2 regions of the Plantactinospora sp. B6F1 genome follow, and region 1 is predicted to be linked to the other one. Evidence: predicted binding sites of a transcription regulator. Region 1 holds the regulator's gene; the other holds the start of a gene.

Region 1 (15,746 bases):
ACCGTGCACGACGGCAAGGTCAGTGATGAATTTACGCAGGTCGTCGTGGTCCCCCATGGCCGGTAAGGGTACTGCGCCAAGGTGAGAGCCGGATGGTCGCCCCGGTGACAGGGCGGTGCGCGCCGCTACTGCGGTGGCCGACGGGACCGAAAATCGGCTACTCTCCGCACTGAATCTTGCCTGCGGTCGGGTGTCCTCACCGCCGCGTCCGGAGCGCCGGAACCACGTCGTACGGCCGGATCACAACTCCCCGCGGCCGGTCCGACCCCGGGCGTCCTTGGCTACCGCCCGCCAGATCCTGCCCGGCGCGTGCCGCAGGCCGAAGACCGCCACCTTGTACTTCCAGTCCGGGACGCTGACCATACGGTCCCGATCCAGGTCACGAAGGGCATCCCGCACCACGTCGTCGGCGCGCAGCCACATCCAGTCCGGGGTCTTCGACATGTTGATGCCGGCCCGGTCGTGGAACTCCGTACGGGTGTAGCCGGGGCAGAGCGCCATCACCCGTACGCCCATCGGCCGGACCGACTGGGCCACCGACTCACTGAAGTTGGTCACCCACGCCTTGCTGGCCGGGTACGTCGACCCGGGCATGACCGGCCCAAAGCCCGCGACGGAAGAGACATTTATCACTGCGCCGTGGCGCCGCCCGGTCATCCCGGGCAGGGCGGCGAGGGTCAGCCGGAGCACGGCGTGCACGTTCAGCCGGAGCAGCCGGGATTCGTCGGAGACGGTCGAGTGCAGGAAGGACCGGTTGAGACTGATCCCCGCGCTGTTGACGAGCATGTCGACCGGCGCCGACGCATCGGAGAGCCGCTCCTCGACCGAGCCGCACCCCTGATCGGTGGCGAGGTCGGCCGGGAGGACGTCGACCGTGTTGCCGTGCCGGGCGGTCAGCTCGGCGGCGGACTCCGCGAGCCGGTCGGCGTCGCGGGCCACCAGCAGCAGGTCGTAGCCGTCGGCGGCGAGCCGCCGGGCGAACGCGGCGCCGATCCCGGCCGTGGCGCCGGTGACCAGGGCGCGCCGGGCACCGCTCCGACCCATCCCCGGGCGCGCGCCGGCATCGGAGCCGGCGTCCGGCGGGGGAAGGGCTGCTGGCACTGGCTTCCTCACCTTGACGACTTCGCGGGCGTACGGGACGACTTCGCGGGCGTACCGCAGAATTCGTTCCGGCGCGGCATCGACGGAGGCGGAGCGCGACGCGAGCCGCACCCGGCGGTCGTACCTGCCGGGCCCACCGGTACCGCTCCCACAAGGTAGCGGAGGGTCCGGAATCGGAAAAGACCGGCACCGGGCGGAGCCCGACTCCGCCGGCACGCCCGGACATCGGCCTCGCCCGGCCGCCACCCGCCGGCCTCGCCCCCGCCGCCACCCGGCTGGTCGCCGGCCGCCGGACGTGCCGGATCCCCCGGCGGCCGGAGCCGACCGGGGGATCCGGGTGCGCAGGCTCAGCTGGACGGCGGGTTGGACGGCGGGTTGCCGGGCGGGTTGGACGGCGGGTTGCCGGGCGGGTTGGACGGCGGCCCGGCCGGCGGGTACTGCGGGTACCCGGGATCGGCGCCGGGGGTCGACGGCTGGCCCGGGTAGGGCGGCTGCTCCGGGTACGCCGCACCTGGCACCGGCGGCTCCCAGCCGGGCGGCTGCTTGCGGAAGAACTCGTTCGAGGCGGGCAGTGCGAGCAGGACGATCGCACCGAGCAGCGCCAGCAGCGCGATGATCGAGAGAACCGTCGTGACCGGCTCGCTCCAGGACGGCACTTCCGCCTCGAGCCGGCGCTGGATCTCGGCCGTGTCCGGCAGGTCCTCCGCGCCGCCGGTGCTCATCCCCGAGGTCGCCGTGCCGGCGAGGCCGAGCCCGGTGCAGCAGACGCCGATGCCGCCCACCACCCAGGTGGCGATCCGGGCGGCGTTGCGGCCCTGGTTGTTCAGCACGCCGAGCACCACCAGGCCGATGGCGATCAGCAGTTGCAGTACGGCGCCGAATGCGGTGACGGCGACGGCGAAGCCCTCGGCACCCTCGGCGGCGGTACCGGCGTACGCATCCCGGAAGGCCGTCGAGATGGCGCCGAGCGTGGCGAAGCCTACTGCCGCGGTGACGGCGAGCATGGCGGCCGTCAGGTAGAGCAGGTAGGTGGCGATGGTGACGGTGCCCGGGCGCGGCCTAGCGGTCGACGCGGGATTGGCTGGTTCCGACACGGCTCTCCTTTCCTGGCGCGGGTCCCCCCGACTCGGGGGCCCCGGGATCGGCTTGGGCGGATCGGGTGTTCCCGGATCGGTTCTCCCAGATTCCGGACCACCGTATCGGTACCGGCGCGGTCGTTTCCTGGTAAACCGCCGCTGGGTGGTGCGGCGTGCACCGGTGCGGACCGCGGTCCGCGAACCTGCCTCAGCCTGGGGTGACCCGGGCGGCGGCGTACTCGCCCAGGGTGGTCCGGTCCATCAGGCAGCCGCTGAAGGTGGTCAGCTCGGCCGGATCTCCGAGCAGTCCCCGCCAGGCTTCCCGGCCGGCCGCCGGGTCCAGCCGGTCGAGCAGCGTCGCCGCGTACGCCCTGCCGGCGGCCGAGCCGTTCGCCAGCAACCACGACAGCCGGGGACGGACCTCCCCGGCCCGACCCGGCAGTGCCGCCTCGACGGCCCGGTACGCCTCGGTCGGCGGCAACACCTGGCCGGCGAGGCCCACCCCGCCGAACGCGACGACGTCGGCGCCGGCCAGTTCGCGTACCGCCGCGGTCAGGTCGTCGACCTGTCCCGGAAACTCGGTCATGGCACCAATGGTGACCCACCCCGGCCCGGGGCGCTCGCCGAGCGGGCCGGGGCGGGGCGGGTCCGTCAGATCCGTCAGATCCGGTCGACGGTCAGCGACTCCTTGGTCTCCGCCAGGTCGACCCGGACGGTGTCGCCGTCCCGCACCTCGCCGGCCAGCAACGCCTTCGCCAGCCGGTCGCCGATGGCCGACTGCACGAGCCGACGCAGCGGCCGGGCACCGTAGATCGGGTCGTACCCGTGATCGGCCAGCCAGGTCCGGGCCGCGTCGGTGACGTCCAGGCCGAGCCGCCGGTCGGCGAGCCGCCGCCGCAGCCGCTCGAGCTGGATGTCGACGATCCCACGCAGTTCCTGCCCGGTCAGCGAGGCGAAGACCACTATGTCGTCGAGCCGGTTGAGGAACTCCGGGCTGAAGTGCGAGCGGACCACCGCGAGCACCGCCTCCCGACGCTCCTCCTCGCTCAGCGTCAGGTCGGAGACGACCGCCGAGCCGAGGTTCGAGGTGAGGATCAGGATGGCGTTGCGGAAGTCGACCGTACGCCCCTGGCCGTCGGTGAGCCGGCCGTCGTCGAGCACCTGGAGCAGTACGTCGAAGACGTCCGGGTGGGCCTTCTCCACCTCGTCGAGCAGGATCACCGAGTACGGCCGGCGCCGCACCGCCTCGGTGAGCTGTCCACCCTCCTCGTACCCGACGTAGCCGGGCGGGGCACCGACGAGCCGGGCCACCGAGTGCTTCTCGGCGTACTCGCTCATGTCGATCCGGACCATGGCCCGCTCGTCGTCGAAGAGGAACTCGGCGAGCGCCTTGCCCAGCTCGGTCTTGCCGACGCCGGTGGGGCCGAGGAAGAGGAAGCTGCCGGTGGGCCGGTCCGGGTCGGCGACTCCGGCACGGGCCCGGCGCACCGCGTCGGAGACCGCGGCGACCGCCTCGGCCTGGCCGACCACGCGGGCGCCGAGCGAGGACTCCATCCGGAGCAGCTTGGCGGTCTCGCCCTCCATCAGCCGGCCGGCCGGGATGCCGGTCCAGGAGGCGACCACCGCGGCGATGTCGTCGGCGCCGACCTCCTCCTTGAGCATCGCCCCGTCGGCCTGCAGGCCGGCGAGTTCGCCCTCGGCCCGGGTCAGCGCGGCCTTCAGCTCGGGGATCCGGCCGTAGCGCAGCTCGGCGGCGCGTTCCAGCTCGCCGTCCCGCTCGGCCCGCTCCGCCTCGCCGCCGAGCCGCTCCAGCTCCTCCTTGGCGGTGGAGATCCGGGTGATGTGCTCCTTCTCCAGCTTCCACCGCTCGCTGAGCGCGGTGAGCTGCTCGCGCTTGTCGGCCAGTTCCTTGCGGAGCCGCGTCAGGCGCTCGGCCGAGGCCGGGTCGGGCTCCTTGGCCAGCGCCATCTCCTCGATCTCCAGCCGGCGTACCGCCCGCTCGATCTCGTCCACCTCGGTCGGCCGGGAGTCGATCTCCATCCGGAGCCGGGAGGCGGACTCGTCGACCAGGTCGATCGCCTTGTCCGGCAGGAACCGGTCGGTGATGTACCGGTCGGAGAGGCCGGCGGCGGCGACCAGGGCGGCGTCGGTGATGCGCACCCCGTGGTGCACCTCGTAGCGCTCCTTGAGCCCGCGCAGGATGCCGATGGTGTCCTCGATGGTGGGCTCGCCGACCAGCACCGGCTGGAAGCGCCGCTCCAGCGCCGGGTCCTTCTCGATGTGCTCCCGGTACTCGTCCAGGGTGGTGGCGCCGACCATCCGCAGCTCGCCCCGGGCCAGCATCGGCTTGAGCATGTTGCCGGCGTCCATCGAGCCCTCGCCCCGGCCGGCGCCGACCACGGTGTGCAGTTCGTCGAGGAAGGTGATGACCTGGCCGTCGGAGTTCTTGATCTCCTCCAGTACCGACTTCAGCCGCTCCTCGAACTGCCCCCGGTACTGCGCACCGGCGACCATCGCGCCGAGGTCGAGCGAGACCAGCAACTTGTCCCGCAGCGACTCGGGGACGTCACCGGCGACGATCCGCTGCGCCAGCCCCTCGACGATCGCGGTCTTGCCGACGCCGGGCTCGCCGATCAGCACCGGGTTGTTCTTGGTACGCCGGGAGAGCACCTGGATCACCCGGCGGATCTCGGCGTCCCGGCCGATCACCGGGTCGATCTTGCCCTCCCGGGCGCTCGCGGTCAGGTCGACGCCGTACTTCTCCAGCGCCCGGTAGGTCTGCTCGGGGTCGGCGGTGGTGACCCGGCGGTCGCCGCCGCGTACCGCCGGGAAGGCCGCCACCAGGTCCTCCTCGGTCGCACCGGCCTGCTTGAGGGTGCTGGCGACCGCGCCGCCGACCCGGGCCAGCCCGGCCAGCAGGTGCTCGGTCGAGGTGTACTCGTCGCCGAGCGGTCGGGCGATCTGCTCGGCCGCGCCGATCGCGTTGACGAACTCGCGGGAGAGGCTCGGCTCGGCGACACTGGATCCCCGGGCGGCCGGCTGGTTCTCCACGGCCCGGATGGCGGCCCGCCGGATGTCGGCCGGATTCGCCCCGACCGCGCGCAGCAGCCCGGCCGCGGTGGACCCGCCGGTGTCGAGCAGGGAGAGCAGCAGGTGCCACGGCTCGACGGTGGCGTGGCCGCGCTGGTTCGCCGTCGCGACGGCGCCGGTGATGACTTCGCGGCTCTTCGTGGTGAGACGTTCGGCGTTCATGGGCTCCCAATACGGTCCGCCGGCCGTGGCACGGTCCGGCATCGGCAGCGTGGCGGGCGGTGACGCCGCCACCCGGCGACACCACCTCCACTACGAACGACACAACCAGAGTTGAGTCTATTCCACTCAAGTCTGCCCGCGTGACATCAGTCACATTCGTCGCCCGGCGCCGCTCCCCGCGGCGGCCCGACCCGCCGCACCCGGCCCGCCCTCCTCAACCAGTCAACCGCAGGGCGACCCACCGCCGGTCCGTACCGGAGCCCAGACCGAGCCACACCTCGCCGCTGGGCGGGTGCGCGGCGAACAACGTACCGTCGTCCAGTACCCGCAGGTAGTGGCCCCCGACCGGCCAGGGCAGCTGCGCGTACCGGCCCCGTTCGATCAGTCCCACCCCCCGGGGCGAGGTCACCGCCAGCCGCCCGGCGCCGAGCGGCACCGCCGAGACAAAGCGCTCCGGCGGATTCACCGGGTCGGCCGGCACCCAGCCCGGCGGCTCTCCGGCACCGGCCTGGCGCCACAGTCGTGGGAAGCGGGTCCGGTCGCCGGCATGCCCCACCAGCCAGGCGTCGCCGTCGGCCGCCATCATCGGCAGCACGCCCGACAGGCCGCCGCCGAGCGCCGGCAACCCGGCGATCGGCCAGCTCCGACCGCCGTCCGGCGAGACGGCCGGGTACGCACGACCGTCCGCCAACCCGGCGGCGAGCAGCCGGTCACCGGCGTACGCCACGCCGCGCAGACCCGGCACCGGCGGCTGGGCCGGCACGCTCCGGCGGCCCTCACCGGTCCACCGCACCACCGTCGGCGACTCGTCATCGTCACAGCAGACCTGGTAGACGCCCTGCGTCCGGTGGTACCCGGCCGGGGCCCGCTCACCCAGGTGCCGCTGGAAGGTCCGACCGGCATCGCCGGAGACGTACCACCGCGCCGGCTCGACCCAGAGCACCAGGTGGTCGTTGCCGGCGTACAACTGCTGGAAGCCGGCCGGGTGCGGGTGCCGCAGGCGCTGCCACGAGCGCCCGCCGTCGGCGGTACCGAAGAGCAGGTTGGTCGGGTTCGGCCCGGACGGGTCCGGTGCCGGCTCGCCCGGGACCGTCCGCCCGCCGAAGTCGGCGACGAGCACGTAGCCGCGCGCCGCGTCCAGGAACTCGATCTGGTGCGGCACGGCGGCCGGCGGGAGGGGCAGCCGCGCGGGTCGCGACTCCACCGACGGGTCCGGCTCGACCGGCCGGCCGGGTGCGGTCCGCCGGACCTGGCCGACCGGGCCGCCGGTGCAGCCGGCGACGAGCGCGACGGCCAGGACCGGCGCAAGTACCCGTCGGGTGCGCTCCTCACGCAGACGCATCGGTCACCTCCACCGGACACGAGCCGTCACCCGATGGCGGGGTTCCGCCCCCGACGCCGTTATCGGCTCTCGATCGACAACGGGTACGGTAATTCGCGTGCGAGTACGTGTGGAGCAGACGGCGTTGCCCGGGATCGGCGTACGTCACGACGTAGTCACCGCCTCCGGACGCCGGCTGGGTGTAGTCACACACCGCAACGGTCGGCGGGATCTGGTGTTGTACGACCCGGACGATCCTGATTCCTGCACCGCCGACGTTCCGCTCACCGACGACGAGGCCGAGGCGCTGGCAGACATCCTCGGCGCCTCGCTGATGCTGGGACAGCTCTCCGGGCTGCGCCAGCAGGCCGCCGGGCTGCTCACCGAGCAGATCGCCATCCCGGCCGGTTCCCGGTACGTCGGCCGGCCGCTGGGCGACACCCAGACTCGCACCCGTACCGGCGCATCCATCGTCGCGGTCCTCCGGGAGCGCGAGGTGATCGCCTCACCCGACCCAACCTTCCGGTTCGAAGCCGGCGATGTGGTGGTCGTGGTCGGCACCCGTCAGGGACTCGACGGTGTCACCGCGATCCTCGCCGAGACCGACCCGGACGGCTGAGCGTATGCATCACACCACAATCCTGCTAATCGAAACAGGCGCGCTACTACTCGCTCTCGGACTGCTCAGCCGGCTCAGCCGGCGGATCGGGCTCTCGCCGATCCCGCTCTATCTGCTCGCCGGGCTCGCCTTCGGGCACGGCGGCCTGGTGCCGCTCTCGGCCAGCGAGGAGTTCTTCGAGATCGGCGCCGAGATCGGTGTGATCCTGCTGCTGGTCATGCTGGGCCTGGAGTACTCCGCCGACGAGTTGGTCGGCAACCTGCGCGCCGCGGCCCCGGCCGGGCTGGTCGACGGCCTGCTCAACGCGCTGCCCGGTGCGGCCTTCGGGTTGCTGCTCGGCTGGGGCTGGATCGGCGCGGTCGTACTGGCCGGGGTCACCTGGGTCTCCTCGTCCGGAGTCATCGCCAAGGTGCTGGCCGACCTCGGCCGGGTCGGTAACCGGGAGACTCCGGTCATCCTGTCGGTGCTGGTGATCGAGGACCTCGCGATGGCGCTCTACCTGCCGCTGGTCACCGCGATCCTCAGTGGGCAGAGCCTGCTCGGTGGCGGCATCGCACTGACCATCGCGGTCTTCACCGTGGTCCTGGTGCTGGTGGTGGCGATCCGGTACGGCAACCTCATCTCCCGGCTGCTCTCCGCCCGGGACCCGGAGGCACTGCTGCTCGGCGTGCTCGGCCTGACCCTCCTGGTCGCCGGCATCGCGGCCGGGCTCCAGGTGTCGGCGGCGGTCGGCGCGTTCCTGGTCGGCATCGCGCTCTCCGGGCCGGTGGCACACAACGCGACGGAGTTGCTCTCGCCGCTGCGCGACCTCTTCGCCGCCGTCTTCTTCGTGTTCTTCGGCCTGAACACCGATCCCCGGGCGATACCTCCGGTGCTGTTGCCGGCGCTGGCACTGGCCGTGGTCACCATGGCCACCAAGGTGTTGACCGGTTACCTGGCGGCGAAGCGGGTCGGCATCGGGCTGCCGGGTCGGTGGCGGGCCGGTGTGGCGCTGGCGCCGCGCGGCGAATTCTCCATCGTCATCGCCGGGCTGGCCGTCGCCACCAGCGTGGTCAATCCGCAACTCGGCCCGCTGGCCACCGCGTACGTGCTGATCACCGTGGTGACCGGGCCGATGTTGGCCCGGCTGCCCGATCTCGCCTGGTTCAAGCGGTGGCTACGCCGGGCCGCCGCCGGTGGCCCGGCACCGGCACCGGCTCCGGAGTGAACCGGGGCGCGGTGGGGTCCGCGACCCACATGGCGGGATCACCGATGCGCCGGTTCCACCACGGCGTAACGGGTTGATGAAATAGCACGTGACGGCCCTTTCGCAGGCTGGCAACAGCGCGTTACCGTGTCGCCGCAGTAGCCAAGGTCTTGCGGGGGCCGGGTGCCCGGCAGCCGCGCGAGCGGAAAGGCGGCCCGTTGAGCGTGCAGGACTCCGCGTTCCGGGGCTTTGCCAACCCGGTGGACCCGTCTCCCGCCGAGCTTCGAGCCTGGGCCTACGAGCCGGACTCGGTCCCGCTGCACACCATGCCGAAGGACTGGGACCTGCTGGTCTCCGGCGACCGACTGATCGGCACACTCTTCGATCTGGCGATGGACCAGTCGTGTCCGGCCCGCCGGTTCGCGCTGCACTGCCTCTACATCTATGCGGCGGACGGCATCCGGACCAAGTTCCGGGCCCATCCGAAGCGGCGGCTGCGGAAGCTGGTCGAGCAGGCGGAGCGGCTCGGCGACGAGCCGATGGCCATCTGGGCGCACAACACCCGGATGCTCCAGGCGAGGCCGCAGCTGTTCGACTACCGCGACTGGTGCGAGGGCGGCCTGGTCCGGCAGGCTCGCCGGCTGAGCTGACCCGGGCATCCGACCGTTGACGCTGCCCCGGGCACCCGACCGGTCGACGGCGATCGGTGGGCCGGGACCCCCCGTGGACCCCGGACCACCGGCCACCTGCGGTGCCGGCGCGGTGCACGGGACCTGACCTGCGTACCGGAGGACCGCGTCCGCGGGACTCGCACCATCAGTCAGGTTACTGATCTCACCGGCCCCGCGGGCCGGAAACCGGTGGTGGGCCGGGCGGACTCCCGCAGCGGTGATCCTCGGGCGGGCCAGGCGGGGCCGTCGACCGGGATCGACCAGGAAGAGCTGGCGCTCGAAGTACCTCTCCACGAGCGCCAGCCGGGTTCTTCGCTTGAATCGTCGCTACCCCGGACGACGGTCGTCGTACCGGTGTGCGTGGATGCCGACCTGTTTCGGGCGCGCCGGGACCCGGTCCCGGCGAGGCCTACTCGCACCGCATCCAGTTGAAGTGGTAGGTGGTACTGACACTGCCGTCGGTGGAGTCCATCATCATGAAGCTGGTCGTCTTCGGGTCCGACGTGCCCCGCATCACCCGCAGCTCCGTGTTGATGTTGAACAGCCGCACCTCACCACAGGGGGCGTAGACCAGCTCGGCCACGTCCGTGACGTCGGTCGTCTGCCAGCTGTCACTGATCGGACCGGCGATGTTGTGCGTCGCGCTCGCCGTCGCCGACGTGCCCTGGATGTAGTAGCTCGCCCGTTGCATGCCGCTGGCGCCGCGTTCGAGATGGGCGAAGCCGCGGTAGTCGGCCTGTCCGATCGCGTACGTGAAGCCACCCGGGACGTTCACCTGGAGGACCAGCTGGCAGTTCTTCCGGAAGTCGGTCGGCAGCGTGCCCGCGCCGGCCTGGGCGAGGTAGTCGCTGTACGTCACCGTGAACGCGGTGTTGTCCGGCGCCGTGGCGACCGCCGCCGTGCCGAGCCGGCAGCCCGACCCGTTGACCGTCTGGATCTCGACGGTGATGCGCTCGGCGGGTGGGTTGGTGGTCGGTACGGGGTCGTCGAGTACCGGCAAGCCCATTAACGACGCCGCCAGACTGCCGATGACTAACGTGTGCAACATTTTCCGGGGCTCCCTTCGGTCATCGTCGCGCGAGCCGTTGCCCGCGCGATGTATCGAACTTCATCCATTAACTTGGATGACCCTCTTCACCGGTTCCCGCACCGGCCCGACAGGCCGACCGGGCGGGCCCCCGCCCTCCAGGGCCGGGGTGCCGGAACAGGAATCCGGCACCCCAACCCGGAGGGCCCACGTCAGGCCTCTTCGCACTTCTTCCATGCAAAGTGGTAGATGGTGTTGATAGCGCCGTCCGTCGAGTCCATCGCCATGAAGCTGGTGGTGGTCGCCGGGTTGGACGTGCCGACGTTCACCCGCAGCTCGGTGTTGATGTTGAGGAAGCGCATCTCACCGCAGGGCGCGTAGCTCACCGAGGTCAGTTCCTCGGTGTCCGTCGTCTGCCAGCTGTCGTTCAGCGGGCCGCTGAACGAGTGGCTCCGGTACGTCGTCGGCGAGGAGCCCTGGAAGTAGTAGTTCGCCCGAGCCACCGCGGTCGCACCGTTCTCCAGGTAGGCGTAGCCGCGGTAGTCCGCCTGGAGGATTGCGTAGGTGAAGCCCTCCGGGACGTGCACCTGCAGGGCCAGCTGGCAGTTCTTCCGCGAGTCGGTCGGCCGCGCCCCCACGCCGACCTGGGCGAGATAGTCGCTGTAGGTCACCGTGAAGGCGGTGTTGTCGGGGGCGACCGCGACGGCCGCGGTCCCGGCCGGACAACCCGAACCATTGATGGTAATGACCTCGATGACAATCTTCTCTGCCGGAGGCTCCACGGGCGGATCCGTCGGGATGACAATCGCGCCGCCGAGCATCGAAGCAACGAGACTGCCAATGGCCAGCACACTGATCATGGGTTCCCTCCCGATCGTGCCGATAATGTCGCGCGCGCACTTGTACCCTAACTCTATTTATTGATGTTCGTCAATGTCTTATACCTGAATGCACAACGGCGGGAAGAGTGCTAGGACGAGGAGCGACACCGAAAAGCACAAGGGCCCCCGAATCAGCTCGATGGACATTCACCATTCCATCGGCCGACTCGGGGGCCCTTCGCGCTAACTTAGCGGACCGCCCCGGGGGACGCTGCTACGGCAGAGCGTCAGCACTCTCTCCAGCTGAGGTGGTAGACGCTGCGCACACTGCCGCGGGTCGAGTCCATCGCCATGAAGCTCGTACCACTCTCCGAGTCCCCGACATCCACCCGCAGTTCGGTGTTCACGTTGAGATTGCGTTCCTGGCCGCAGGGCGCGTAGATCAGTGTCGAGGCCCGCTCGGACGTCCGCCACACGCCACTGTACGGCCCGGTGAATTCGTGGCTCTGCTGCGCGTTGGACGAACTTCCCATGAAGTAGTAGTTGGAGTGCTGCGAACCGCTGGCCCCGCGCTGGAGGTACGCGAAGCCCTGCAGGTCCACCTGGGACACCGCGAAGGTGAAGCCCTGTGGGATCTTCACTCGCAGGTTGAGCTGGCAGTTCTTCCTGAACTCGGTCGGCTTCGCCCCGGCGCCGGCCAGGACGAAGTAGTCGCTGTAGCTGACCGTGAAGGCCGTGTTGTCCGCGGCGGTGCTGACCTGGGCGGTCCCCGCCGGGCACCCCGAGCCGTTGACGGTCTCCACGCTGATGGTGATCCCCTCGGCGGGGGTCACCAAGGGCTCGGTAGCTACCGTCGAGGCAAACAATGCCGCGAGTACGCCGCCGACAGCCATCACGTTGGGCATGGTAGTTCCTTCCGGTCGTCGCGATGCGGTCGCGCCCGCAGCCCACCATAGCCATGACATTGATTGTCGTCAATTAAACAATCTTGTAACCATACACATTTCAAGAAACGCTGATCAATTCTCATCGATCAAGCCGCAGGTATCCACGGGCCACGCCGTAGCATGGCACCCGGACACGACCCGGCGACCCGCCGCCCCTTACCCATGCCGGGCGGGAGCGACATGACGCTTCATGACCTTCACCAAGGCGTCCGACGGAAGATCCGAAGATCGGCGGATCCGCTGACTCCGACGTCACCCGCTTCGTACGGTGAAGCCTCCCGAGCCGGCCGGGGGTAATGGTTTCAGAGCCTGAGACTAACGGATTCCGAGATTCGGGCGTAATGTTCGCGAAACACCCGGGGTATTGGTTTCGGAGCGCCATCGGGTCGCCCGTGTCCCGACATGCGAGAACCGTCGGTCTCCGAAAGACCCGCCGCCGTCCCGGACCTCGCAGGAGATCCGGGACGGCCGGGGAGTATCAGGCGGGCGGCGTCAGGCCGACGGATCGGTGCCGCGGCGGGGACGCCAGACGACCAGCGCGGTCGAGGGCCGGCTGGTGGGCACCAGGTCCCGGCGGGGCAGCCCGCCCAGCGCCTCCAGCTCCGCCACCCGGCGGTAGGCGGCCTCCAGCTCGGCCTGTAGACCGGCGACCCGCTGCTGGAGCTCGTCAACCATCTGCTCCAGCACGATGATCCGCTTGATGCCGGCCAGGTTGACACCGTCGTCCTGGCTGAGCCGCTGCACCTCACGCAGCAGCGCCACGTCGCGGGCGCTGTACCGGCGCCCACCCCCCGGGGCGCGACCGGGCTGCACCAGCCCCATCCGGTCGTACTGCCGCAGGGTCTGCGGGTGCATGCCGGCCATCCGGGCCGCGACCGAGATCATCAGGACCTTGGCGTCGGACGCCTGCTCGACCGAGACGACGACGTAATCCTCGGCCACCTTGATCACCTCCGCGTTGCCAACAGCTCAGTTGAAACGACGCACCCGGGCGTCGAGATGTTCCCGTGCCGCCGCCGGAGTTTGCGCGGCGAACTCCTCCAGCGCCTTCCTGGCCTCCGGCGAGAGCTGCTCGGGAACCATGATCTCCACGGTCACCAGCAGATCGCCGGCCTGGCCGTCCCGCCTCGACACACCCCTGCCCCGAGCCCGGAGCGTACGGCCGCTCGGCGTGCCCGGCGGCACCCGCAGGGTCACCGACGAGTCCAACGTCGGCACCCGCAGATCCGTCCCGAGCACCGCCTCGGCGATGGTGATCGGCACGGTCAGGGTCAGGTCGTCGCCGCTGCGCCCGAAGATGTCGTCGGAGCGGACCTTGACCAGGACGAACAGGTCGCCGGGCGGGCCGCCCCGATCGCCCGGCTCACCCCGGCCGGCAAGCCGGATCCGCTGACCGTCCGCCACCCCGGCCGGAAACCGCACGTTGAGCGTGCGGGACTTGGTGACCCCGCCGGTACCCCGGCACTCCGGGCACTTCTCGTCCACGATCGTGCCGACGCCCTGGCACTCGCGGCACGGCTCGGAGAAGCTGAACGAGCCCTGGTTGCGGGTGACGACCCCGGCACCCCGGCACTGCGGGCAGGTCCGGGGCAGCGTCCCCGGCTTGGCGCCGTCACCGTGGCAGGTGTCGCAGACGCCGGGAGCGCGCAGCGTCAGCGGCACCGTGACCCCGCGTACCGCGTCGCCGAAGTCGAGCATGACCTCGGCCTCGACGTCCCGGCCCCGGGCCGGGCCGCGGGTCCGGGTCGGACCACCGCCGGAAAAGATCGAACTGAACAGGTCGGAGAAACCCGCACCGCCGAACCGGCGGTCCTCGCCGGCCGCGCCGCCCGGCTGGCCGACCCCGCCGAAGAGGTCCGAGACGTCGAACGGGTAGCCGCCAGCACCGCCCGCCCGGGCGTTGCGCCGAAACGCGCCCGACCCGAAGAGCGAGCGCATCTCGTCGTACTCCTTGCGCTTGCGCGCGTCGGCGAGCACGTCGTACGCCTCGGAGACGGCCTTGAATCGCTCCTCGGCCTGGGTGTCACCCGGGTTGTGGTCCGGGTGGGATTCCCTGGCCAGCTTCCGGTAGGCCTTCTTGATCTCGTCAGGAGAGGCGGACCTGGCCACCCCCAGCACGGCGTAGAAGTCCTTCTCCAGCCAGTCTTTGGAACTCATCGGTCGTCCACCCCCTTCCCCTGTGGCGCGGTCGAGGTGCCGCCCGCACCCCATCCGACGGATGGCGTACGGGTGGCACCTCGACCGCGACGCACCGGCTCAACCTCGCTTCGACCCGGTCTCCTCCGGCACCGGAGCACTCACTCCGGCTCCGGATCGGCCACCCCGACCAGCGCGGCCCGCAGCAGCGAGTCGTTGACCTGGTAGCCCCGGCGCAGCACCTCGACGCAGGTGGACTCGGTGACGTCGGCTGAGGTCTGGTGCGCGACCGCCTCGTGCAGGTTCGGGTCGAACGGGTCGCCCTTCTCGCCGAACGGGGTCAGGCCGAACTTGCCCAGTGTCGTGATCAACTGTTCTGCCACCGTGCCGAACGGCCCGACCAGGTCGCCGTGCTCGCGGGCCCGGTCGAGGTCGTCGAGTACGGGCAGCAGCGCGGCCAGTACGACCCGGGTGGCCCGGTCCGCGTCCCTGGACCGCTCCCGGTCCATCCGCTTGCGGTAGTTGGCGAACTCCGCGGTCACCCGCTGGAGATCCTTGACCCGCTCGTCCAGCTCGGCCCGGAGCGCGGCCAGCTCGGCGCCGAGCGGGGCGGACCCGTCGGCGTCGGCGGCGGCCTCGGCGACCGGATTGACCGGTGCGTCCACCACCGGTCCGTCCGTGCCGGACGGTCGATCCGCCGCCAGCACCTCGGCGAGTTCGGTGTCGTCGACCACCGGGGGGCCCGGCTCGGTGGTCTCGGCGCCGGAGTCGTCGGTGGTGGGGTCACCCGGATCGGTGGTCGAGTCGTCCACCTCCGGTCCGCTCTCGGCCGACTTCGCGTCGTCGACAGAGGCGGCGGCACCGGTCGACGCGGTGTCGTCGACCTCTCCGGCGGCCACGACCGGCTCGGCGTCGCCCGGCGGCTCGGGGTCCGGGTTCGGATCCTTCGCCGCCAGGGTGGAGCCGTCGGTCGTACCGTCCGGGTCGGCTGCTGCCGAACCCGGCTGGTCGTCGGTCAGGTTGATCTTCCGGTTGTTCCGGATGACGACGCCCTCGCCGGCCGTGTCCGTGACGGGGTCGGCGGGTGCGGAGCCACCCGGCACCGATCCGGTGGACTCCGGATCAGCGGCTCGTGGCTTGTCCGTCATTCGACTACCTCAATCCGTTGTGCTTGCGGCCAGGCCGGGTACGCAGGGAGCGGAACGTCACTTCTTGTCGTCCTCGTCGACGATCTCCGCGTCCACCACGTCGTCGGCGCCACCCTTGGCACCGGTCGGTCCGGCCTCGGGGCCGGCGCCGGCGGCACCCGGCTGCCCCTGCTCGGCCTGCTGCTGCGCGTAGAGCAGCGAGCCGGCCTCCTGGGAGATCTTGAGCAGCTTCTCGTGGGCCGACTTGACGCTCTCCAGGTCGGTCCCGCCGAGCGCGGAGCGCAGGTCGCCGAGGGCCTCGTTGATCTTGTCGCGCGGCTCGGCCGGCAGCTTGTCCCCGCTCTCGGCGAGGAACTTCTCGGTCTGCCACTGGAGCTGCTCGGCCTGGTTGCGGGTCTCCGCCTCGTCCCGGCGCCGCTTGTCCTCGTCGGCGTGGTCCTG
Region 2 (15,746 bases), 130 kb from region 1:
CGGCGGGCGGGCAGCACGAAGACCGGCAGCAGGACGAGCGCGAGCAGGGTGATCCGCCAGGAGATCCCGACCATCACGACCAGGGTGAGCAGCAGCGTGACGAGATTGCCGACCACCCCGGAGAGGGTGTCGGAGAACGCCCGCTGCGCGCCGATCACGTCGTTGTTGAGCCGGCTCACCAGGGCGCCGGTGCGGGTCCGGGTGAAGAAGGCGACCGGCATCTTCTGCACGTGGTCGAAGACCGCGGTACGCAGGTCGAGGATCAGCCCTTCGCCGATGCTCGCCGAGAGATAGCGGGTCAGCAGCGCGAGACCGGCCTCGGCCAGCGCGACGACCCCGATCAGTACGGCGAGCCCGACCACCAGGTCGGTGCTCTTCCCGCCGACGATGCCGTCGACCACCCGGCCCGCCAGCACCGGCGTGGCCACCGCGAGCACCGCCATCACCACGCTGAGCAGCAGATAGAGGGTCAGTCGCCGGCGGTGTGGCCGGGCGAAGCCGGTGATGCGGCGGAGTGTGGCCCTGGAGAACGGCCGCTTGTCCTGCTGGGCGTGCATCGCGTGATACAGCGAGTTCCACGCCGTGACTTCCATGTCCATCGCTGGTGACCCCCGTGAAGATTGAATCGCCGGGACCCTACCGGCGCCCACCGACAGTACGACCTCAAGCAATGTCGAGGTCAACGCCCGGCGGGCCGCCCGCGCGTCGCGGACGGCCCGCCGTCGGTCGGGTCGGTCGGTGTTCGGATCAATCGGTGGTCGGGTCGGTCAGTGGCCGGGTCGGTCGGCGGTCGGGGTCAGGCGGCGGCGAGCGCCGGCCCCTCGGCGCCGTCGAGCAGGTCCGGCTCGTCCGCCGGCCGCAGGGCCAGCGCCAGTACGTCCGCCACGTCGGCCAGGGTGTGCACGGTCAGTGCCTCCCGCACCTCGGTGGGCAGGTCGTCCAGGTCCGGTTCGTTCCGAGCCGGGATGACCACCTCGGTCAGTCCCGCCCGGTGCGCGGCGAGCAGCTTCTGCTTCACCCCGCCGATCGGCAACACCCGACCGGAGAGGGTGACCTCACCGGTCATGCCGAACTCCGGGCGTACCGGCCGACCGCCCGCCAGCGAGGCCAGCGCGGTGACCATGGTGATGCCGGCACTTGGACCGTCCTTCGGCACCGCGCCCGCCGGTACGTGCAGGTGGATCCGCCGCCCGGCCAGCGTGTTCGGGTCCAGCCCCAACGCCCGGCCGTTCGACCGGAGGTACGAGAGCGCGATGTGCGCCGACTCCTTCATCACGTCGCCGAGCTGCCCGGTCAGGGTCAGCCCCGGCTCGCCCTCCATGCTGGTCGCCTCGATGAACAGCACGTCACCACCGGCACCGGTCACCGCCAGCCCGGTCGCCACCCCGGGCACCGCCGTCCGCTCCGCCGACTCCGGCGTGAACTTCGGCCGCCCCAGGTAACTGGTCAGGTTGTCGGTGTCGACCCGTACCGGGGCGTCGGTCGAGGCCAGCCCGACCGCGACCTTGCGGAGGATCTTCGCCAGCGCGCGTTCGAGCTGGCGGACCCCCGCCTCGCGGGTGTGCTCGGCGGCGATCCGGCCCAGCGCGGCGTCGGAGACGCTCACCTCGTCGGTGGTCAGCCCGGCCCGCTCGATCTGCCGGGGCAGCAGGTGGTCCCGGGCGATCGCGACCTTCTCGTCCTCGGTGTAGCCGTCCAGGCTCACCAGCTCCATCCGGTCCAGCAGCGGACCGGGGATCGCCTCCACCACGTTGGCGGTGGCCAGGAAGAGCACGTCCGACAGGTCGAGGTCGACCTCCAGGTAGTGGTCCCGGAAGGTGTGGTTCTGCGCCGGGTCCAACACCTCCAGCAGGGCGGCGGCCGGGTCACCGGCGTACCCCGCCGAGATCTTGTCGACCTCGTCGAGCAGTACGACCGGGTTCATCGAGCCCGCCTCGCGCAGCGCCCGGACGATCCGGCCGGGCAGCGCGCCGACGTACGTCCGGCGGTGGCCCCGGATCTCGGCCTCGTCCCGGATGCCGCCGAGGGAGACCCGGACGAACTTCCGGCCCAGGGCCCGGGCGACCGACTCGCCGAGGCTGGTCTTGCCGACTCCGGGCGGGCCGCCGAGCGCGAGCACCGCGCCCGAACCACGGCCGCCGACCACCTGGAGGTTGCGGGCCGCGCGCCGGTTGCGCACCGCCAGGTACTCCAGGATCCGGTCCTTCACGTCGGCCAGGCCGGCGTGGTCGGCGTCGAGTACCGCCCGGGCCTGCACAAGGTCGGTGTTGTCCTCGGTACGCGTGGACCACGGCATCTCCAGCACGGTGTCCAGCCAGGTGCGGATCCAGCCCGCCTCCGGGGAGGCGTCGCTGGCCCGCTCCAGCTTGCCGACCTCGCGCAGTGCCGCCTCGCGTACCTTCTCGGGCAGGTCGGCGCCCTCGACCCGGGAGCGGTAGTCGGCGGAGCCGTCCGGCTCGTCCTCGCCCAACTCCTTGCGGATCGCGGCGAGCTGCTGGCGGAGCAGGAACTCCCGCTGGGACTTCTCCAGCCCCTCCCGCACGTCGGTGTTGATCCGCTCGGCGACCTCCTGCTCGGCCAGGTACGCCTTCACCCAGCCGACCAGCAGTTCGAGCCGGGCCGTCACGTCCGGCGCGGCGAGCAGTTCGATCTTCTGTTCCAGAGTGAGCCACGGCGCGTAGCCGGCGGAGTCGGCCAGCTCTGCCAGGTCGGTCATCCGCTCGACCGCGTCGATCACCTGCCAGGCGCCGCGCTCCTGCAGCAGCGACGTCACCAGTGCCCGGTACTCCCGGGCGAGTTCCTTGGCCCGGCCGGCCGGCGCCGGCTCGGTGATTCCGACGGTCTCGACCCAGAGGGCCGCGCCGGGTCCGGGAACGCCGGAGCCGATCCGGGCCCGGGACTCACCGCGCACCACGGCGGCGGGTTCGCCGCTGGGCAGCCGGCCGACCTTCTCGATCGTGGCGATGACGCCGATGGATCCATACTCCCCGTCGACCCGGGGCACAGCCAGGAGCTTCTTGTCGCCCGTGGCCCGGGCCGCGTCCACCGCCGCCTGGGTGGTCGCGTCCAGGGTCACCGGGATGACCATGCCGGGCAGCAGGACAGCGTCGGTCAGAGGAAGAACCGGAAGAGTTGCCATCACACACCTGCCATCGTTAGTTGAGCTAATACGACTCAAGTAACAAACGGTGCTCCATGTTCCGGCTTGTGACCCAGACCACTGCGACGGGCCGGTCTCCTCGGCCGAACGACCCGGCCGGCCCGGGCGTGCCGGGCCACGTTGGTCCGACTGCTCAGCCCTGCGGAGGACGGCCGGGACGAGGCGGGATGAACCAGCCCTGACGGGCCGCCCGCAGCAGCGCGGTGTGCCGGTCCGGGGCGTCGAGCCCGACCACGACCCGCGCGATGGTCTCGGCGACGCTACCCAGCGGCAGGTCCAGGCCGACCGCGATGTGTTCGTCGGACCAGCCCTCCAACAACAGACCGACCGTCACCAACTCGCGGCGGGTGAGCACCGACCGGCCGCCGGGCAGCGGAGACAGCACCAGGATCCCGACCACCGACGGCGGCGCGGTGGGGCAGCCCAGCACGGTGACCTGGAGCAACCCCGACCGGTCGTCGTGGTCCGGCCCGAGGTCCGTCGGCCAGAGGAACGAGGCGGAGCCACCGCAGTGGCTCGCCTGGTGCAGGGCGATCCCGGGCAGCGCCGAGTCCGGGGCCAGCAACCGGTGCCCGGGCAGGCCGGGCAGTGGGCGCGCCTCACCGGCACGGGTCAGCACCGCCGCCGCCCCGGCGTCCCGGACGACCTGGGCCAGTACCGCCAGCGACCGGATCGGGTCGACGGCGGCGGCGACCGGGCGGGCGATTGCCGCGACCAGGTCCCGTTCGGCCTCGGTCGGATGCTCGGGGTCGTCGGTACAGAGGACGAGCACCCCGACGTGCCGGCGGTCCGGGGTGAACAGCCCGACCGCCATCCCCGCCCGGAACCCGGCCGGAAAGTAGTAGTCGGCCCAGACCGGCAGCTCGTTCAGCGGTACCGGCGATTCCTGGGCCCGCTGCGGCAGGGCTGAGTTGGTCAGCCCGACCAGCTCGACCTGGTCCAGCATCGGGGTGGTACCGAAGTAGTCGAGGATCCGGCCGTCGTAGCCGAAGCTGGCGAGCTCGGTGTAACGGCGGTGCCGGTCGTCGAGCAGGGCGAGCCAGGCGGCCTGGACCGGGACCACCCGGCGGACCCGGGCGAGCACCTCCGCCATCTGGCCGTGATGACCAGGAGTCTCGGCGATCTCGGCAACGTCCCGCAGGACGTTCGACGGGGGCGGTGGCGGAGCGGTCATCACGAAACCTTCGTCGACAGACAGGCGGGTATGACGATGCTGACGGGTCAGCGTCGGATCCGGGTGAGGGGCAGCGGAACGTACAGGCCCAGGCGCAGCGCGCGGACGGCGGCCAGGGTACGGGTCGGAGCATCCATCTTGTCCAGGATGTGTTCTATGTGCGCGGCAACGGTCCGTTGGGTGATCACCAACTGGCTGGCTATCCGCTGGTTGGACCAGCCGTCGACGAGCAGGCCGAGGATCTGCAACTCCCGTCGTGTCAACCTGCGCAGGTCCCCGGCAGGAGAGATCAGCACCACCGCGAGCAGGTGTGCCGGTGCCGAGACCGGGCAGGGCAGCACGGTCAGCCGGACGTGGCGGCCCTGATCGTCCGGTACCGGGTACGGGCACAGGAACGAGTTGTGCACGCGGCCCTCGCGCAGACCTGCCGCCGCCACCTCCAACACCGGCGCCTCGGCCCGGAGCAGCGGGTGGTCCGGCAGCCCGGGCAGCGGCAGCACGTTGCCGCCCCGGGTCAGTACCACGCCGTATTCGGCGTCGGCGACGATCGTCGACAGCGTGGCGATCGACCGCATCGGGTCGACGGCGTCGGCCATGACTGGGGCGAGCAGCCCGATGAAGTCCCTGGTCTCGTCGCTCGGCTGTGCCGGGTCGTCGGTGTGCAGGGTGATCAGTCCGAGGTGCCGTCCGTCCGGGCTGAACAGGGTGAGGCCGATCCCCTCCCGGTATCCCGCCGGCTCCAGGTGCTCCGCCCAGGACCGCAGCTCCCCCGGTGGCACGGGCGCGTCGCGTACTCGCATCGGTGGCCGATCCCGGTCCATGCCGAGCAACTCCATCTCCCGGTAATGCTCGGAACTGCCCATATAGGCCACGATCACCTCGCTGTAGCCGGACCCGCCCAGCCCCTGGAACTCCCGAAGCTCCGGGTTGAGCAGGTGCACCATCGATGCGCCGCTCGGCATCAGCCGGTGCAGCACCCGCAGCAGTTCCGGCACCCTGTCCCGCACATCTCCCGGCAGCGCCGCGATCCGCTCCACGTCGGCCACGATCTCGGCGGCACCGGGTGGCAGCTCAACCATCCCCCGTACCGGTAAACCGAGCCGTCGCCCGCATGATGATCCACTCCTCGCCGTCTCCGCAGCCCTGTCGATCCCCCACCCGCAATGCTGCGGTTTACCTGTGCGGTTACCTAGAAGAACGGCGAACGTCGCCGCCGGAAACGGCGACGTTCCGAGCAATGCTCAGCACGGCCGGTCCGGCCGGCCGACCGGATCATCGCCGGCCGCAGCGCGGCAGCGTGCCGCCCGGTTGGGTCAGGTATCCGGATGCCGGGGCTGGCGGTCGAGGGGATCCTTCATACATCGGCAGTCCTGTCAATCGACAGCACCGGCACGGGTGCGATTACCTTGATAAAAGCTGGTAGACGCCATAGGACGCACGGCAGTCGGATCCGGGAGTCTGCCCGGAGCGGCGGCGGGCCCGCCGGCGAAGTGGTCGTGGGGGGCGCGCACGCTCCGGCGCGCCCTCCACCCGGCCGGCAGCCGGCAGCCGGGCACCTGCGGCCCGGGACGGCTTTCTTCGATCTCCTCGTCGCCGAGCAGGCTGCTATCCGGGTTGGCAGAGCTGGCCGTTCAGAGTGACATCGGCCGGCTGGAAGCTCCCGCTGGCGAGGTACCCGATGGTCACCGTGCCGCCCGGCGCGATCACCGCGTTCCAGCCGAGGTTCCGGGCGGTGACGACGCCTCCGGTGTGGCTGACCAGTGCGGCGTTCCAGATCGCGGCGATCCGCTGCGAGTCCGGCAGGGCCCAGGTCAGCGTCCACCCGTCGACCGGGGTCGGTCCGACGTTCCGGACCGAGATCCAGACCTCCGGCCCCCGGCGCGAGGACCGGGCCGTACAGGTGGGCGCCGGCCCGGTGGTCACCGTCACCACGTTGGACAGCGCCGAGTAGTTGCCGGCCTCGTCCTCGGCCCGCACCGCAAACCGGTAGGTGGTCCTGGGCGTCAGCCTGGAGATCGTCGTGCCGGTGCTGGGATAGATGGGCGGCATCAGGTAGACCCGTCCGACCACGGTGTTGCCGGTCGGGGTGAGCGACAGCACCTCGTACTGGGCGAGCAGCACGTTGTCGGTGGACGGACCCCAGCTCAGCCCGACGGTGGTCTCCCCGATCGCCCCCACGGCGAGTCCGGTGGGTGCGGTCGGCGGTTGGCCGTCCCCGGGCGGCATGGTGTAGCGCAGCGACGGCGGCGCCGCCGAGCGGTTGCCTGCCGCGTCCACCGCCCAGACCGCGAAGGTGTACGTCCGGGACGGCAGCATCCCGGTGAGCACGATGCTGTTGGTGGTGGTCCGGTGCAGCATCGCGACGTCGGTGAAGATCTGTGAGACGTGGTATTCCAGCACCCCTACGTTGTCACTGGACGGCGTCCAGGTCAGCTCGACGGAGGTGCCGGTGGCGCTTACCACCGTGATCGCGCCGGGTGCGCTGGGCGGCTCGGTGTCCTCGGCCGCCGCCTGCGCGGCGGTGCCGCCGCCGGCCACCAGGGCGGCGACGAGGACGGGCAGGATCAGGGTACGGGCCAAGCGGCGGATCGGTCGGTACGGGCGACTGCGCACGGGAATCCTCGCTCTCGACTGATGGTGCCCGGGGCGTACCGGCACCGATACATTCATCGTGAACGATGGATGTCCACCGGCGGATCCACCGCCCGGCCAGTACCGCGTCGGAGGGGTCGTTGACGGGCTTCGTGACCATGAGTACCCTCACACGTCATACGAAAGACATTTACGTATGTCAACTCATAGATTCGAGCCGGACCGCGCACGACTGGAGGCCGCGTGAAGCGCGTCATCACCACCACCACCGCCGTCTTCGCCGCGGCCACGCTCCTGCTGTCCGGCGGCTGTTCGGAAGGGTCCGGAGGCGACGACAAGTCGTTCGAGTTCTGGTCGTTCACCGGGATCAACCAGAAGCTCGACGTCGAGAACTACAAGAAGAAGCAGCCGGACATCAACGTCAAGCTCACCGAGGTGGGCTCCACCACCGAGACGGCCCAGGCCCTCACCGCGGCACTGGCCGGCGGCAAGGTGCCCGACCTCGTGCTGATCCAGGGTGACGACCTGCCGAAGTTCATGCAGTCCCCGGAGAACTTCGTGGACCTGAGCACGCTCGGCGCCGACAAGATCAAGGGCGACTACCTCGACTGGGTGATGAAGCAGTCGACCACCGAGGACGGCAAGATCGTAGGAATACCGACGGATGTCGGCGGGATGGCGATCGCGTACCGCACGGACCTTTTCAAGGCCGCCGGTCTGCCCACCGACCGGGAGCAGGTCTCCAAGCTGTGGCCGACCTGGGACGCGTTCACGGAGGTCGGCAAGCAGTACGTCCGGGCCACCGGTAAGGCGTTCCTGGACAACACGCCGACGAGCATCTTCTTCCAGGCGGTCAACCAGGGCACGGAGCGCTACTACGACGCGAACCGCCAACTGTCGTACGACAAGAACCCACAGGTCAAGGCGGCGTTCGACCTGACGCTCAAGGTCTCCGCGGCGGGCATCTCCGCCAAGCAGTCCTCGTTCTCGACCGGCTGGACCGCGGGCATGGGCAAGGGCGACTTCGCGGTCGTGTCCGCGCCGGCCTGGATGCTCAACGCCATCCGTACCAACGCCCCCGACACCGCCGGCAAGTGGGACATCGCCACCGTCCCCGGCGGGTCGGGAAACTGGGGCGGAAGCTACCTGGCCATCCCCAAGCGGGCGAAGAACCCGAAGGCGGCCTGGAACTACATAGCCGAGATGCAGTCGCCGGCCGGTCAACTGGAGAACTTCCTGACGAAGGGGAACCTGCCGACGACACCGTCGGTCTACACGGATCCGCAGCTCGTCGGCCGGGCTGAGCCGTTCTTCTCCAACGCACCGATCGGCAAGATCTACACCCAGTCCGTCGTGAACATCAAGCCGTTCTACATCGGCCCCGACGACGCCACCATCGGTACCGAACTGCTGAACACCCTGACCAGCGTCGAGCAGGGCAAGGTCGCCCCCGCCGAGGCGTGGAACACCGCGCTGAACAACGTCAGGAACGCCCTGCGCGGCTGAACGGACGACTGATGTGCGGCGGCCGGCGCCGACCCGGCCGCCGCACGTCGGGAAGGTGACCTGTGACCACCACGCTCAGCCCGGCCCCGGTCCCGAAGACCACCGCCCGACCCAGCCGGTACCGGCACATCCAGCAGGGCCTACGCGAGCGGCTCGCGCCGTACGCCTTCGTGGCGCCGTTCTTCCTGCTCTTCCTCGTCTTCGGCCTCTTCCCGCTGCTGTTCACCTTCTATGTCGCGCTGTTCGACTGGGACCCGATCGGCGAGCGGCACTTCGTGGGGCTGGCCAACTTCTCCCAGCTCGTGCAGGACCCGAGGTTCTGGGGCGCGCTGCGCAACACGTTCAGCATCTGGGTGCTGTCGACCGTCCCGCAGTTGCTGATCGCGCTCGGCCTGGCCCACCTGCTCAACCACGTACGGCTGCGCGCGGCGACGTTCTTCCGGATGGCGGTGCTCGTCCCGTACGTCACCTCGGTCGCGGCGACGACGATCGTCTTCGCCCAGCTCTTCGACCGCGACTACGGCATGCTCAACTGGTTCCTGGAGCTGCTGGGCTTCGCGCACGTCGACTTCACCGCGTCGGTGTGGGGCAGCCACCTCATGATCGCGGTCATGGTCGCCTGGCGGTGGACCGGCTACAACACGCTGCTCTACCTGGCCTCGCTCCAGGCGGTCCCCCGCGAACTGTACGAGGCCGCCGCCGCGGACGGCGCCACCGGCTGGCAGCAGTTCCGGCACATCACCATCCCGTCGCTGCGGCCGATCATCGTGTTCACCGTCGTCACGTCGACGATCGGCGGGTTGCAGATCTTCACCGAGCCGCTGCTTGTCAACCCGGTGGGTGGGCTCACCTGCGGGGCGGCCCGACAGTGCCAGACGCTCACCCTGTTCCTCTACGAGCAGGGCTTCGGCCGGTTCCACTTCGGCTACGGCGCCGCCATCGCCGTGGCGCTCTTCGTGATGGTCGTGCTCTTCTCCACGATCAACTATCTGCTGGTCACCCGCGTCCGCCCGGAGCGCCCATGAACCCCACCTCTCCAACCAGCAGTGGCTCCGCCCCGACCGGCACCAGGCGGGCGCCCCGGCGGCAACGGGGTGCCACCCAAATCTCGTTCGGGGTGTACGCGCTGCTCGGCGCCATGGTGTTCGTCAGCCTCTTCCCGCTGTACTGGATGTTCGTGGTGGCCACGACGGACTCGGCCACCGCATACAGCCTGCCGCCACACGTCGTGCCCGGCGGGAACTTCTTCTATCTGGCGGACCTGGTCTTCGAGATCGTGCCGTTCGTGCAGGCGCTGGTGAACAGCGTCGTCGTCTCCACCTCGATCGGCGTCGGCCAGGCGGTGCTCTGCGCGCTCGCCGGCTTCGCCTTCGCCAAGCTGCGCTTCCGGGGCCGCGACACGCTGTTCCTGATAGTCGTGCTGACCATGACCGTGCCGGCCCAATTGTCCGTCATCCCGCAGTACCTGATCATGTCGAAGCTCAACTGGGTGGACACCCTGCAAGCCCTGATCGTCCCCGGGCTGGTGAGCGCGTTCGGCATCTTCTGGATGCGTCAGCACATGGTCGGCACCCTGGACGACGACCTGCTGCACGCCGCCCGGGTGGACGGCGCGACGACCTGGCAGATCTTCTGGCGGATCGCCTTCCCGCTGGTCCGCCCGGCAGCGCTGGTGCTGGGACTGTTCGGCTTCGTCTACTCTTGGAACGACTTCCTCTGGCCGTTCATCGTGCTGAAGTCGCCGGAGAACTACACCGTGCAGATCGCCATCAAGGCGCTACAGAGCAGCCGGGACATCGACCTCGGCCTGGCCATGTCGGGCTCGTTCCTGGCCACGCTGCCGCTGCTGGTGCTCTTCTTCTTCGTCGGGCGACGCCTCGTCCAGGGCATCATGGAAGGCGCTTTCAAGGGCTGAGCCACGACGGCGGCGTCCACAGTAGGCGCAGCGGGCGCCGAGGCGGGTTCAGCCGGCGGCCGCGATGGCGCCGCTCCAGCCGGACCCAGTCGATGACGGACGAGGCGACGTTCGCGGTGAAGCCGTCCCACCAGCCTGTCCGATGCCGACCCTGTGGCGGATCGCGTACGCCCTGCGCCAACGCCATTCCGTCGACGCCGACCGCTGCCCCTGCGGTGCCCGATCACCCTGGCCCACCGGCGGGCCGCCCTGCGCGCCCTCCTCGAAGCCTGCGGCGTACGCCTGCCGGTGCCGCGCGCCGACGTCTTCGACCGCTGGCACGGCATCCTGCTCGCCACCACCCCGGTCACGCAGCCAGCGCCGCGCACCGCACTCCCAGACCCGAGCGCCCCGGCGCCCCCGGCATCCGGTCCCACTCACCTGGACACCAGAGGCGTCAACAGCACCGGATAACGCCTCTGGTGTCCAGGTCGACGGAACGAGAGCTGGGGAGCGGCGGTCAGTCGGTGGTTATGTCGCGGTGGACGGTGATGGCGGCGGCGAGCAGGGCGAGCAGGGTCCAGGCGGCGGCGATGAGCAGACCGGTGCGGTCGCCGCCGCCGGCGGCCAGGAAGGACGAGAACGGCAGCGGGGCGGTCAGCCGGCCGAGCAGCCCCTCGACGAAGACGAACCAGCCGGCGTACCCGAGCAAGAGCCAGGTGGGGCGGCGTACCACCACCGCGTTGGCGGCGCCGAAGACCGCCATCACCGGCACCAGGGTGAGGGTGTCGCGGTACTGCGTCAGGTCGCCCTTGGCCAGCACGGTCACCCCGCTGACGGCGGCGAAACCGACCGCCACGACCACACTGGCCACCAGTTGCCCGAGCAGGGTCAGCAGCCGGTTCGGGCGGGCCAGATAGAGCAGTACGGCGGTACGGTGCTGGAAGTGCTGGGTCACCCCCAGTACGGCGAGCCCGAACGCGCCCATCCCGGCCAGCAACGCCCAGGCGTCGACGTTCACCGTGCCGAAGAACGCGCCCAGCCCGCTGAACACGGCGATCGAGATCCAGCTCGACCGGATGGTGGCCGTCCGGTACAGCTCGCTGCGGAGCAGTGCGATCATCAGGCGGTTGCCAGGTCGAGGAAGATCTGTTCGAGGTTCGGGGCGTCGCTGCTCAGCTCGTAGATCGGTACCCGCGCCTCGAAGGCGAGCTCGCCCACCTCCTCCGGGGAGAGGCCCACCACCTCCAGCGCGTACCCGTTCGAGCTGACCCGGCCGCCGGCCCGCTCGAACGCCCGCCACAGCCGGTGGGGATCACGGCCCCGGACCCGCAGCCGGTGGGCGCCGTCGCCGTACAGTTCGGCGAGCGGGGCCACGCACCTGACCCGGCCCTTGGCGATGATCACCACGTCGTCGATGAGCTGGGCCAGCTCGGCGAGCAGGTGACTGGAGATCAGCACTGTGCCGCCCGCCCGGGCGTGGTCGCGCAGCAGCCCGCGCAGCCAGGCGATCCCCTCCGGGTCGAGTCCGTTCGCCGGCTCGTCCAGGATCAGCACCGGCGGGCTGCCCAGCAACGCGGTCGCCACCGCGAGCCGCTGCCGCATCCCGAGCGAGTAGTCGCCGGTGCGCTGGTCGGCGGCGCGCGCCAGGCCGACGTACTCAAGCAGGTCGTCGACCCGGGACCGGCCGGCGCCGGCCAGGACGGCCTGGGTGACCAGGTGCGCCCGGCCGGTCTGGCCGGGATGACTGATGCCCTGTTCGAGGACGGCACCGACCTGCCGCGCCGGGTGGGCCAGGTCGCGGAACCGCCGCTTGTTGATCAGTGCTCGGCCGGCGGTCGGCCGGCTCAGTCCGAGTAGCATCCGCAGGGTGGTGGTCTTGCCCGAGCCGTTCAGCCCGAGGAATCCGGTCACCCGGCCCGGTACGGCGCGGAACGTCACATCGTCCACGGCCCGGACCCGCCCGTACTGCTTCGTCAGTTCGATGGCCTCGATCATCGCGGCCATTCTTACCCGGCCCGCCGCGACAACGGGAGCATCACCCGCCCCGCTACCCGGCGGTCGGGTTCACCGGAGGGCGCTAGATGCGGTGCAGTTCGCCGGTTTCGTCGAGTTCGCGCAGCCCGGCTGCGCCACCGAACTCACGGTCGACCATCTGCTGGAAGGCCGGTGGCACCGGCCGACCGGTTGCCGCGTAGAGACGTTTGATCGCCGCGCCGGGTCGGCGGATGTCGTCCAGCATCCCCGGGTTGATCCGGTCGAACTCCGCCTCGATCAGTCGGGCCGCCGTCTCGCCGACCGTCTCGTTGCGGCTGTTGGCGAGCATGACCAGCAGGTCGTGCAGTTCGCCGTCGATCACCAGCGCCCGCTCCCCGTCGTCCATGGCCTCACGCTAAGCCCGGCCGCCCCGCGAGGGGCACGGATCGACCGAGGCGGCGACCGTCGGGACCAGCGGGTCAGGGGTGGCGGTCGAGCACCGAGCAACCAGTGACGCAGGTGTGCGCCATGATGCTCGGGTGACCGGACAGCAGGTGACGACCGCCGAGCGGCAGGCGACCGCCACCGGACGGCAGGCGACGGCCGGACGGCAGGGGGCGACGGCCGGACGGCAGGCCGAGCAGCAGCCGGGCGGGGTGGTGCTGGAGGCGGTGCTGGAACGGATCACCTACGCCAACGAGGAGACCGGCTACACCATCGCCCGGTTCGCCACCGAGCGGACCGGACCAGACCTGCTCACCGTGGTCGGCTCGCTGCTCGGGGTGCAGCCCGGCGAGAGCGTACGGCTGGTCGGGCGGTGGAGCACCCACCCGAAGTACGGGCGGCAGTTCGAGGTGCGGTCGTACACCACCGTGCTGCCGGCCACGGTCCAGGGCATCGAGCGGTACCTCGGCTCCGGCCTGATCAAGGGGATCGGCCCGAAGATGGCCGAGCGGATCGTCGCGCACTTCGGCGTGGACACGCTGCGGGTCATCGAGGAGGAGGTCGGGCGGCTGGTCGAGGTCCCCGGGCTCGGCCCGAAGCGGACGAAGCTGATCGCCGCCGCCTGGGTGGAGCAGCAGTCCATCAAGGAGGTGATGGTCTTCCTCCAGGGCGTCGGCGTCTCCACCTCGCTGGCCGTGCGCATCTACAAGAAGTACGGCGACGGGTCCATCTCGGTCGTCCGCAACGAGCCGTACCGGCTGGCCGCCGACGTCTGGGGGATCGGCTTCAAGACCGCCGACACCATCGCCCAGGGTCTCGGGATCCCGCACGACAGTCCGCAGCGGGTCCGGGCCGGCATCCAGTACACCCTCTCCGAGGCGGCCGACGCCGGGCACTGCTACCTGCCCGAGCCGAACCTGGTGGCGGACGCGGCCGAGATCCTCGGCGTACCGGTGGAGCTGGTCCGGGACTGCCTGACCGACCTCGCCGCCGAGGAGGGCGTGATCCGGGAGGCGGTGCCCAATCCGAGCACCGGGGGCGGCACGATCCCGGCGGTCTACCTGGTGCCGTTCCACCGGGCCGAGTCGGCGCTCGCCGCAAGCCTGCTGCGGCTGCTGCGGCACCGGACCGACCGGATGCCGGCATTCGCCACTGTGGACTGGGCGAAGGCGCTGGCCTGGCTGCGTACCCGGACCGGTGCCGACCTTGCCCCGGAGCAGGAGGCCGCGGTCCGGCTCGCACTGACCTCCAGGGTCGCGGTGCTGACCGGCGGGCCCGGCTGCGGGAAGTCGTTCACCGTCTCCTCGGTGATCGCGCTCGCCGCGGCCAAGGGGGCGAAGATCGTGCTGGCCGCGCCGACCGGCCGGGCCGCGAAGCGGATGACGGAGCTGACCGGGCATCCGGCCGCGACCGTGCACCGGCTGCTGCAACTGCGCCCCGGCGGCGACCCGACGCACGACCGGGACAACCCGATCGACGCCGACCTGGTGGTGGTGGACGAGGCGTCGATGCTCGACCTGATCCTGGCGAACAAGCTCGTCAAGGCCGTCGCGCCCGGCGCGCACCTGCTGCTGGTCGGCGATGTCGATCAGCTGCCCTCGGTCGGGGCCGGGGAGGTGCTCCGGGACGTGCTCGGCGCCGAGCCGATCCCCCGGGTCCGGTTGACGAAGATCTTCCGGCAGGCGCAGAAGTCCGGGGTGGTGGTCAACGCGCACCGGATCAACGCCGGCCGGTTGCCGCTGCTCGGCGAGTACCCCGACTTCTTCCTCTTCCCGGTGGACGAGCCGGACGCCACCGCCGAGCTGGTGGTGGACATCGTCGCCCGCCGGGTGCCGCGCAGGTTCGGCCTGCGCCCCCGGGACATCCAGGTGCTCACCCCGATGCACCGGGGTCCGGCCGGTGCCGGCAGCCTGAACACCGCGCTGCAACGGGCGATCTCGCCGTATCGGGAGGGGCAGCCGGAGCGCCGGCACGGGGCCCGGGTCTTCCGGGTCGGCGACAAGGTCATCCAGATCAGGAACAACTACGACAAGGGCGCCGCCGGGGTCTTCAACGGCACCGTCGGGGTGGTCACCGAGCTGTCGGTGGAGGACCGCCGGCTCACCGTCCGCACCGACGAGGCCGAGGACATCGGGTACGACTTCGACGAACTCGACGAACTGCAACACGCGTACGCCATCACGGTGCACCGGTCGCAGGGCAGCGAGTATCCGGCGGTGGTGGTACCGGTGACAATGAGCTCGTACACGATGCTGCAACGGAACCTGCTCTACACGGCGGTGACCCGGGCCCGGAAGCTGGTGGTGCTGACCGGGTCGCGCAAGGCGCTGGCCATCGCGGTCCGCACCGCCGGCACCGGCCGCCGGCACACCGCACTCACCCACCGGCTGACCGGCCCGGCCTCGTCGTAATAGTCGAAACATATCGACAGACGTTTCCGTATCCGGCGCCGGTTGCGTACGGTGACGTCATGAGGCAGCCCGGTGACCGTGCCCCCGCACCCGGACCGCTGGCGCTGGTGCAGGATCTGTTGAACACCGTCGACATCGAGGCGGGCCGCGACCGGCTGCGCACGATCGCCGAACTCACCGCCTTCGCCGCCACGCACGACGCGGCCGGACTCAGTTTCACCGACTCCGACGTGACCGAGACGAGGCGGTTCCGGGAGGCGTTACGGGACGCCTGCCGGGGGCACGCCGGCAGCGAGGTGCCGGCGGCGTCCGCGGCCGCGCTGCGCTACACCCTCGCGACGTCCCCGCTGCTGCTCACCATCGACGCCACCGGTGCGGCCCGGGCGGTGCCGGCGACCGGGCTCGGCGGGTCGGCGGCGTTGATCGCCGAGGTGGCGGCGGCGATCCTGAACGCCGCCACCGCCGGAACCTGGCCCCGGCTGAAGGCCTGTGCGGCACACCGGTGCCAGTGGGTCTACTACGACCACAGCCCGGCCGGACGCGGTCGGTGGTGCACGATGAGCGTCTGCGGCAGCCGGGCGAAGATGC

What was found. Region 1 encodes HspR, which represses chaperone genes until heat shock. Its sites were predicted from a motif close to TTGAGTNNNNNNNACTCAA; they were not measured.
Region 2: lon (endopeptidase La) is a predicted target of HspR. The motif match lies at 3,160-3,178, and genes of this name have one in related genera.

Annotation. Positions count from the first base shown of each region.
Region 1 is NZ_JBEEAC010000002.1:383,122-398,867, reverse strand. Features, by position in the region: gene pyrE (orotate phosphoribosyltransferase) at 1-57, opposite strand, end outside; gene ABNF97_RS04960 (SDR family NAD(P)-dependent oxidoreductase) at 241-1,044, opposite strand; gene ABNF97_RS04955 (hypothetical protein) at 1,449-2,195, opposite strand; gene ABNF97_RS04950 (hypothetical protein) at 2,386-2,763, opposite strand; gene clpB (ATP-dependent chaperone ClpB) at 2,838-5,429, opposite strand; gene ABNF97_RS04940 (hypothetical protein) at 5,644-6,771, opposite strand; gene ABNF97_RS04935 (cation:proton antiporter regulatory subunit) at 6,869-7,369, shown strand; gene ABNF97_RS04930 (cation:proton antiporter domain-containing protein) at 7,374-8,576, shown strand; gene ABNF97_RS04925 (hypothetical protein) at 8,774-9,205, shown strand; gene ABNF97_RS04920 (DUF4360 domain-containing protein) at 9,636-10,274, opposite strand; gene ABNF97_RS04915 (DUF4360 domain-containing protein) at 10,466-11,113, opposite strand; gene ABNF97_RS04910 (DUF4360 domain-containing protein) at 11,362-11,979, opposite strand; gene ABNF97_RS04905 (heat shock protein transcriptional repressor HspR) at 12,514-12,906, opposite strand; gene dnaJ (molecular chaperone DnaJ) at 12,991-14,178, opposite strand; gene grpE (nucleotide exchange factor GrpE) at 14,319-15,305, opposite strand; gene dnaK (molecular chaperone DnaK) at 15,363-15,746, opposite strand, start outside.
Region 2 is NZ_JBEEAC010000002.1:508,626-524,371, reverse strand. Features, by position in the region: gene ABNF97_RS05565 (ABC transporter transmembrane domain-containing protein) at 1-599, opposite strand, end outside; gene lon (endopeptidase La) at 797-3,139, opposite strand; gene ABNF97_RS05555 (GAF domain-containing protein) at 3,294-4,334, opposite strand; gene ABNF97_RS05550 (helix-turn-helix transcriptional regulator) at 4,382-5,413, opposite strand; gene ABNF97_RS05545 (cellulose binding domain-containing protein) at 5,940-6,947, opposite strand; gene ABNF97_RS05540 (ABC transporter substrate-binding protein) at 7,170-8,432, shown strand; gene ABNF97_RS05535 (carbohydrate ABC transporter permease) at 8,495-9,457, shown strand; gene ABNF97_RS05530 (carbohydrate ABC transporter permease) at 9,454-10,347, shown strand; gene ABNF97_RS05525 (hypothetical protein) at 10,847-11,449, opposite strand; gene ABNF97_RS05520 (ATP-binding cassette domain-containing protein) at 11,449-12,324, opposite strand; gene ABNF97_RS05515 (hypothetical protein) at 12,407-12,709, opposite strand; gene recD2 (SF1B family DNA helicase RecD2) at 12,960-15,158, shown strand; gene ABNF97_RS05505 (CGNR zinc finger domain-containing protein) at 15,218-15,746, shown strand, end outside.